DNA from 2 places in the Sphingomonas fuzhouensis genome. Region 1 is predicted to be linked to the other one. Evidence: riboswitches for the same ligand, from Rfam matches in the RefSeq annotation. Region 1 holds a riboswitch; the other holds the start of a gene.

Region 1 (4,417 bases):
AACAAGACCTTCCTTCAGGCCGCGGCAGGCATCCTGGCGGTCGAGGCCTATCACGCCTCGATCGTGCGCACGACGCTTTATGCGCGGGGCTATGATCCCACCAATCCGCAGCAGTCGCTGATCGATGCCGCGGGCCTGATTTCCAGCCTGCGCGACAGCGTCGACGGCTCGACCAAGCTTGACGAGGGGATCGCACGGACCACCATCAACAATCAGTTGGTGGCCAATATCGTGCCCGCCGATTCCAGCGGTATCGTGTTCAGCCGGACGCCGGGCCAGGTGCTCAACATCGTCTATCTGAACAAGGCGGCGGCGACGCTTGGCGGGTTCTTCCCGGCCGGTGTCAACGGCACCCTGCGCGCCAGCGTGGCGAACTAATCCCCTTTTTCCTCCTCTGGAGAGGATTTTCCTCATGAGCGAAGAACGCTTCATTCTCGATGTGATCGAAGAAGCCTCGGCCAAGCGCCGGGCCGATCGCCGCCGTTTCATGCGCATGGCCGCAGGCGCGGGTGCGGTCGGGGGCCTGGCGATGCTGGGTGCCTGCAACAATGACGATAACGATGTCATCGTCGTGCCCACGCCCACCCCGACGACGACCCCGACCGGTTCGGTCACCGACGCCGATGTGCTGAACTTCGCGCTCCAGCTCGAATATCTGGAAGCGCAATTCTACAGCTATGCCGCGTTCGGCACGGGCCTGTCCTCGTCGCTGCTCGGCGGCACGGGCACGCAAGGATCGGTCGCGATTAACACCAGCGCGTCGGGCGGCGCGGGTCAGCCCCGTCAGGTCCAGTTCCAGGACCCGATCGTCGCGCAATATGCGCGCGAGATCGCCTATGACGAGATCGCGCACGTCACCTTCCTGCGCAACGCGCTGGGCAATGCGGCGGTGGCGCAGCCGTCCATCAACCTGTCGGGCGACGCCAATGGCGCCTTCACCGCGGCGGCACGTGCGGCCAATGTCGTCGGCGGCAGCGCGACCTTCGACCCCTATGCGTCGGACGAGGCCTTCCTGCTCGGCGCGTTCCTGTTCGAGGATGTCGGCGTCACCGCCTATATGGGCGGCGTCACCCTGCTGACCAACAAGACCTATATCGAGGCGGCGGCGGGCATCCACGCAGCCGAGGCCTATCATGCCGGTCTGGTCCGCACGACCCTGTACCGCAAGGGGGTGAGCACGACGACGCCCATCTCCAACCCCTTGCCGCTCACCAGCTCGGCGCAGATTCCCGGCGGGGCGCTGATCCCGGCGGCGGGGGCGATCTCGGACGCGCGTGACAGCCTGGACGGCTCGGCCGATCTGGATCAGGGCATCGTCGCGACTGTCAACGGTGCGCAGGTGGCGAACCTCGTCCCCGCCGATTCCAACGCCATCGCCTTTACCCGCACGCCGGGCCAGGTGCTGAACATCGTCTATCTGAACAAGGCGGCGGTGACCGGCGGCGGCTTCTTCCCCAGCGGGCTGAACGGCAACGTCCGGACCAGCGCCGCCAGCGGCTGAACCCTCTCCCTCCCAAGGGTTCCTTGCCCCGATCGGTCGCTAGTCCCCTGGCCGATCGGGGCTTTTTTTGACGTTCGTCCCAGCGATAGGGCGTGCCGCGCAAAACCGCTTCTTATCCGCCGCAATTCCGCTTATGCAGGGGCCATCCCCGGGGGAGCGCTGGCCTGCGCTTGAGAGGGGGGCAAGAGCCCCCGACCCGCTGAACCTGATCCGGCTGACACCGGCGTAGGGAGGGAGCGGCCCCATCTCTCATGGTCCGTTTCCTCCGCATGGAGTGGACGACTATGGCAGATATTCCCGCAAAGGCCGAGATCGGCGTGACCACCGGCCCCATTCGTGGCTCGAAGAAGATTCACGTCGGCCCGCTGAACGTCGCGATGCGCGAAATCCATCTCGACCCGTCCTCGGGCGAGCCGCCGTTGCGCGTGTACGACACCAGCGGTCCCTATACCGACCCGACCGCGCGCATCGACATCATGGGCGGTCTGCCGCAAATTCGCCGCGCGTGGATCGAGGCGCGCGGCGATGTCGAGGCCTATGACGGCCGCGAAATCCGCCCCGAGGATAATGGCCAGCTCGGCCCCGACCGTTCGGGCGGCGTGCCGCAATTCCCGCGCACCGGGCTGAACCGTCCGCTGCGGGCGAAGCCCGGCATGAACGTCAGCCAGATGCACTATGCACGCCGGGGTATCATCACGCCCGAAATGGAATATGTCGCGACCCGTGAGAATCTGGGCCGCGAGATGCTGCGTGAGTATGTCCGCGACGGCGAGAGCTTCGGCGCGGCGATCCCCGATTACGTCACGCCCGAATTCGTCCGCGACGAAGTGGCGCGCGGCCGGGCGATCATCCCCAACAACATCAACCACCCCGAATCCGAGCCGATGGCGATCGGCCGCAACTTCCTGGTCAAGATCAACGCCAATATCGGCAATTCGGCGGTCGCCAGCAACGTGGCGTCCGAAGTCGACAAGCTGGTCTGGTCGATCCGCTGGGGCGCGGACACGGTCATGGACCTGTCGACGGGGCGCAACATCCACGACACGCGCGAGTGGATCATCCGCAACTCGCCGGTGCCGATCGGCACGGTGCCCATCTATCAGGCGCTGGAAAAGGTTGGCGGTATCGCCGAGGAGCTGACCTGGGAAATCTTCCGCGACACGCTGATCGAACAGGCCGAGCAGGGCGTCGACTATTTCACCATCCATGCGGGCGTGCGCCTGCCCTACATCCCGCTGACCGCCAAGCGCGTCACCGGCATCGTGTCGCGCGGCGGCTCGATCATGGCGAAGTGGTGCCTGGCGCATCACAAGGAGTCGTTCCTCTACGAACGCTTCGACGAGATCACCGAGATCATGAAGGCCTATGACATCGCCTATTCGCTGGGCGACGGCCTGCGTCCCGGTGCGATTGCGGATGCCAATGACGAGGCGCAGTTCGCCGAGCTCTACACGCTGGGCGAGCTGACCAAGCGCGCCTGGGCGCAGGACGTGCAGGTCATGATCGAAGGCCCCGGCCATGTGCCGATGCACAAGATCAAGCAGAATATGGACAAGCAGCTGGAGGCGTGCGGCGAGGCGCCCTTCTACACGCTCGGGCCGCTCACGACGGACATCGCGCCGGGTTACGACCATATCACCAGCGGCATCGGTGCGGCGATGATCGGTTGGTACGGTACGGCGATGCTCTGCTACGTCACGCCCAAGGAGCATCTGGGCCTGCCCGACCGTGACGACGTGAAGGTCGGCGTCGTCACCTACAAGCTGGCCGCCCACGCCGCCGACCTGGCCAAGGGCCACCCGGCCGCCAAGATGCGCGACGACGCCCTGAGCCGCGCCCGCTTCGAGTTCCGCTGGCGCGACCAGTTCAACCTGTCGCTCGACCCCGACACGGCGGAATCCTACCATGACCAGACGCTCCCGGCGGAGGGCGCCAAGACCGCGCATTTCTGCTCGATGTGCGGCCCGAAATTCTGCTCGATGAAGATCACGCAGGAAGTGCGCGAGTTCGCGGCCAAGCAGAACGCGCCGGTAGAGACCTTCGTTGCGGCGGAGGATGCCGAGGCGGGGATGCAGGAAATGAGCGAAAAGTTTCGCGAGAAGGGCGGGGAGGTTTACCTTCCGGCGGAGTGATGCTGTTTGATCAGTCTGAATCAGACAACATTGAATGCCGCTTTTCAACGGATTGATATTTGGCCGGAAGGGGAGCCCCTTTCGGCCAATATCCTATTCCCTTCAGATTCAAGAAGCGCTTTGAACGCCAAAGGTTTGTACCAAAAACTTTGGTTTTGTCCGTGCCTGGAAAATGAAATCCTTGGGTTTCTAGCCGCTCCATAAGCTCACTGCGCGATAATGGTTTGCCCGCCTCGATGATCAGCGCTTCGGCCGCATCCATTACGTTTTTGAGCTGTGCGCCCGTCAAGCGGTGACGTGTGGCCGCAGGCTCCTCAAGAGATAGCTCATAATTAGCTGGCTTTGCGCCGTTGAGAGTGCGAGCCTCGAGTCGAAGATAGTCCGCAATCAGGTTTTCCACCAGTTTGAGTTCCTGGCGGAGTCTCTCTCGGCGTTCATATGCTTGGCGCAGAAGCTCGTCCATGCTCAATCCCTCGCAGCCAATGCCTAATAATGACTAAAAGTCACATCTTGCAAGATTTGGACTCGAAAGAGTGTTGACGTGAGTGCTTCATGATGTATGTATGAGTCGGGTTATCAGAATCTTAAGGAGTGCCCGAGAGTTTTGCATGGGAGCCCGGCAATGCCGGAGGAGCGAAGAGGGCCGACCTTTCGGTCGGCCTCCCCGATGTCTCAACGTCGGAGCGACGCGAAACCTCTTTGGTTGCACATTGAGAATCGCACGCTCCGACGGTTGGGTCAACCCCAATCCATTCACGGAGACGTTCCATGGCCGATCAGGCAA
Region 2 (4,417 bases), on a different contig from region 1:
ATGCTCTTCCGCCAGTCCCGCGACACTACGCACCCGGCGGTCATGGCGTTTCAGGAGGAGCGTACCGCCGGTCGTATCGATCAGCGTGGCGGCGGAAAAGGGCCGCGGCGAATGCCAGCGCAGCCCCTCGATCCGTTCGGCCTGCGTGAAGTGCGCCAGCACCGCCGCCGCTTCGTCGGGCGTGATCGCAGGCCAGGTAGGCGCCTCCATCGCCAGCCCCATGCCATGCACACGATGCTCCCCGCCGGACATGGTCATGCTCAGAATGCGCGCGACACGGTCGCGACGACGGCCGCGCCGCCACCGATATAATAGGCCGGCGCCCGCCCCGTAACGATCGTGCCGCCCCGCCCGATGGTATCGCGCGCATTGGTGGTAACGGACTGGACACCCGCCAGAATATGCGGATCGGTGACGTTGATCGCGTTGAGCCGCAGGTCCGTCCGCTTACCATCGAGCCAGTCCGCGAGGTGGACGCCGATCGCCAGGTCCAACGTGGCGTACCCCTTGATGCTCTCGTCATTCATGAAGGTCGCATATTGGCGGCCGACATATTTGCCCGCGATGCTGCCGAACAGGCGGCCATCGTCATAGGTGCTGCCAGCGCCGATCTGAAGCGTCGGGCTCGACACCGCCCGCTTGCCACGCGTCGGCAGAAAATCGTCGCCGACCGGCAGGTCATCGTCGATCCGCGCGCGCAGATATTCGCCCGAGACATAAACGCTGACGCCTCTGGCGGGACGATAGTCGATCTCGGCATCGACGCCGTAAGAACTCTGTCCCCCGGCATTCAGCGTCGAATTGACCAGCGCACCGCCATTCTCGACCACCGTCGCGAGCTGACGGTTGCGGAACGTATAGTGGAAGCCGGTGACCGACGCCGACAGATTGGGGCCGATATAGCGATAGCCCAGTTCCTGCGACACCGAATATTCGTTCTTCAGCGCGGCAGTCCCGCGTGTCGAAACCACGCCGCCATCATAGCTGTCATAGAGCGTGAACTCGTTGGGGGGCCGGAAATTGGTGGTGACATTGGCAAAGAGCTGCTGCCGGTCGTCGATCGCATAATGGATGGCGGCACGCGGCAGGGCGGTAAAGCTGTCACGGCGGACAGTGCTTTGCGGGCCCGGCAGGTAATTGCGGCCATGACGCAGCAGGTTGACGCCCTTGAAGCCGATATCCACCGTCAGGCGCGGGCTCAGGGTGATGCTGTCGGCCAGGAAGACGCCCTTCGTCACCGTGACGGTGCGCTGATTCTCATAAGCGAGCAGGCGGCCATCGGCGGTATGGATGGCCTTGCTACGATATCCCCATGGGTCGGCGGGACGCCCCTCGGCATCGACCGACGTATAGGTCTGGGTGACGCGGTCCGTACCATAATCGAACCACAGACCCGCCATGAGCCGGTGCCTGCCAGCCTGCAAGGTCAGCTTGCCGACATGGCCGACCCGCATCTGGTCGCCGGTATAGTTGCCGAGCACCGTCGCGACACCGTCCACGGCGCCCGGCAACGCGATCGGCTCGGCCAGTTCCTCATTGCCCAGGAAATTGCCGGTGGTCGCCAACTGGGTGCCATAGGGCGAATTGCCATAGCCGAATTGCAGATAGGTCGTGCTGTCCAGCGTCAGGCGATCGCCGAGCACCAGATGCACGGGGGCCGAGGCATAGAGGTTGCGGAACGGCGCGCGGTACAGCCGCCAGTAATTGGTGTTCCCCGGCGTGTAGCGCGCGTCATAGTTGAACCCGCGCCCCAGCGCCTGCCAGTCGGCCAGTGTCGGACTGGGATAGCTGGAGGAATTGGCATCATTATACGACAGGGCCAGACTGGCGCGGTTGCCGCCGTCCCATTCGCGCAGCAGCTTGGCATCGATATGCTGGCGCGTGTCATAACCTGCGCCGCGCCAATTGTCCGCGCGCGTATTTGAATAGGACAGGAACGCCTTCAGGCCGGTATCCCCGATCGTCCCGGTATCGACCCGGACGAAGACCCGGTGCAGGTCGTAGGAACCGACCGAAAGATCGGCGAGCAGCTGACGCGTCGTCTTGGGATCGTCCAGGGTCAGCGATAACAGGCCCCCCGCCCCCACCACCGTCGGTGCATCGATATCCACCGATCCCGGCGCGAGCGCGATCTTCCGCACATTGGCCGGATCGGCGAATTGCGAGGGATAGGCATAATAATAGCCGATATCGTTCTGCGGCGCGCCCTCCATCAGCACGCCAATCTCGTCCTGGCCCAGACCGCGCAGCGTCAGGCTCGAACTCGTCGACAGACCATAGGGATCGCTGGAGGCGACATTCGCGCCCGGCAACAGGTTGACGAGCTGAAACGCGTTGAGCGTCGGCGCCTGCTTGACGATGAAGTCGCTGGAGATCGCACTGACCGCATTGGGCGCGGTCTGATCGGGCAGCAGCCCTTCGGGATCGCGGTGACCGATCACGCGGATATCGGCCGAAGCTTCGGTGCCTTGCTGCGCCATCGCCTCGACGGGCAGCGCCAGCCATGCGGCGGACAGCAACAGAGCAGCATAGCGGATCAGCGTCTGATCGCGCGAAATCACAACCGGCATCGTCTTTACGTCCACTTCACTCGAAGGGACGACGGACGAACCGCCACCCCTCCCTACGCCGGTATGACCCGGATCAGGTTCGGCGGGTCATGGGCTGCTGCCCACCTCTCAACCGCGCGTCAGCGGTTCCCCGGGGATGGCGTCGTCTAGGCGCTTATTCAGGACGTGCAAACGGTTATCGTGACAGGAATATGGCGGCATGCCCTCCGCCCACGCCAAGGCCATGGTCTGGCGGGGATTTTTACGGGTTCGCGCTGGTGCTGGCTCCGGCCCCGCGTCCGGGGAGCCGCGTCAATTGCCTTCGGCGTCGACCACGAACACCACCGGCTTGCCGCGCGACATCGGGTCCCACCCCGCCGACAGAGCGGAGCGCACGCACCGCGCGATCGTCGCGTCGTCCAGCTGGAGACGGCCACGCGGCAGCCCCTTCAACAGCCGCTTGGGCGCCGGAAATTCCAGCCATGCCTCGCGCTTGGTATCCTGCTGAAGCACGGCGATCGTCATCCCCTTCCAACCCTCGTCATCGGACAGATGCGGCTCTCGTTGAAGGTGCCAGTCATAGGAAATGCCGTCGACATTGACGGTACCGGCCGTGCTTTGGGATTTTGACATGGGGCCGGGTTAGCACGTCAGCCCCGCAGACGCACGGGCCTGGAAGTGTCGGCGTATGTGCAGGGCGCCCCGGGCGGCGTCGGCATTCAGCGTAGCCAGATCATGGCGGAAGCGAGGTGGACGAAGCCCAGGAAGGCGGCGATCGTCTTTTCGCAGCGCAGGGCGATGCGGCGGAAGCGTTTAAGCCTGTTGAAGAAGCATTCGACCTGATGGCGCTCCTTGCAGAGGCGCGAGTCGATGGAAGGCTTTGCCGTTCGGCTGGGATTGGCCTTGATGTGCGCGGTGGCGCCGAGGTCATCGGCGATTAAGGTGCGTAGCGGATCAGCGTCATAGGCGGCATCGACAGTGCGCGTCCTTATTGCCACGGAGTGAGGGGCCTTCGATTTTTTGCGCTACCGCTCGACAATGCCGCAGAAATCCGCGCTTTCCACTCGACTGTTAATCGAGGGGGCGCAGGCAGGCGACTGCCTGCCCCGAAGGCGAACCTTGCCCAAAAGTGCGGAACGGCCGGCGGGCAACTTTTCTGGTAATACCCAAACTACTGAAAAAGCCTGGCTGGGGCGGCAGGATTCGAACCTGCGTATGACGGTACCAAAAACCGTTGCCTTACCGCTTGGCGACGCCCCAGTGGAGAGGCGCGCCTTATACCCGGCGCGCCGCTCTTGAAAAGCCCTTAATCGGCGGAAATCGTCAGCCCAGGCGGCGCATCCAGCCATGGGGGTCGGGGGCCTGGCCGCGCTGGATCGAAACCAGTTGTTCGCGCAGGCGCGTGGTCAGCTGACCGGGGCCGCCGCTGCCGATGGTGAATCGACCGGCGGGCTCCGCGACGCTGCCGATCGGGGTGACGACGGCGGCGGTGCCGCAGGCGAAGGCCTCGACCAGGCGACCGCTGGCGGCGTCGGCACGCCACTGGTCGATGGCATAGGGTTCCTCGCGCACGGTCAGCCCTTGTGCGCGCGCGATCGTCAGGATCGAATCGCGGGTGATGCCGGGCAGGATGGTGCCGGTCAGCGGCGGGGTGACGAGGCTGCCATCGTCGAACACGAAGAAGACGTTCATGCCGCCCAGTTCCTCGACCCAACGACGCTCGACCGCGTCGAGGAAGACCACCTGGTCGCAGCCATTGGCGATCGCTTCCTTCTGCGCGAGCAGGCTGGCGGCATAGTTGCCACCGCACTTGGCCGCACCCGTGCCGCCCGGCGCCGCACGGGTATAGCCCTGGCTCACCCAGATCG

Evidence for each region. A riboswitch is a leader RNA that binds a small molecule or an ion and turns the genes downstream of it on or off. The one in region 1 is predicted to bind thiamine pyrophosphate.
Region 2: linked by a shared signal. The riboswitch ahead of U1H82_RS17200 (TonB-dependent receptor) and the one ahead of thiC (phosphomethylpyrimidine synthase ThiC) in region 1 are both predicted to bind thiamine pyrophosphate.

Annotation. Positions count from the first base shown of each region.
Region 1 is NZ_JAXSQY010000005.1:207,385-211,801, reverse strand. Features, by position in the region: gene U1H82_RS12565 (ferritin-like domain-containing protein) at 1-378, shown strand, start outside; gene U1H82_RS12560 (ferritin-like domain-containing protein) at 413-1,501, shown strand; TPP riboswitch at 1,647-1,737, shown strand; gene thiC (phosphomethylpyrimidine synthase ThiC) at 1,786-3,633, shown strand; gene U1H82_RS12550 (hypothetical protein) at 3,644-4,096, opposite strand.
Region 2 is NZ_JAXSQY010000010.1:40,214-44,630, reverse strand. Features, by position in the region: gene U1H82_RS17205 (phosphotransferase enzyme family protein) at 1-252, opposite strand, end outside; gene U1H82_RS17200 (TonB-dependent receptor) at 261-2,570, opposite strand; TPP riboswitch at 2,604-2,713, opposite strand; gene U1H82_RS17195 (hypothetical protein) at 2,862-3,182, opposite strand; partial or broken gene U1H82_RS17190 (transposase) at 3,269-3,523, opposite strand; tRNA gene U1H82_RS17185 (tRNA-Gln) at 3,735-3,809, opposite strand; gene U1H82_RS17180 (branched-chain amino acid aminotransferase) at 3,873-4,417, opposite strand, start outside.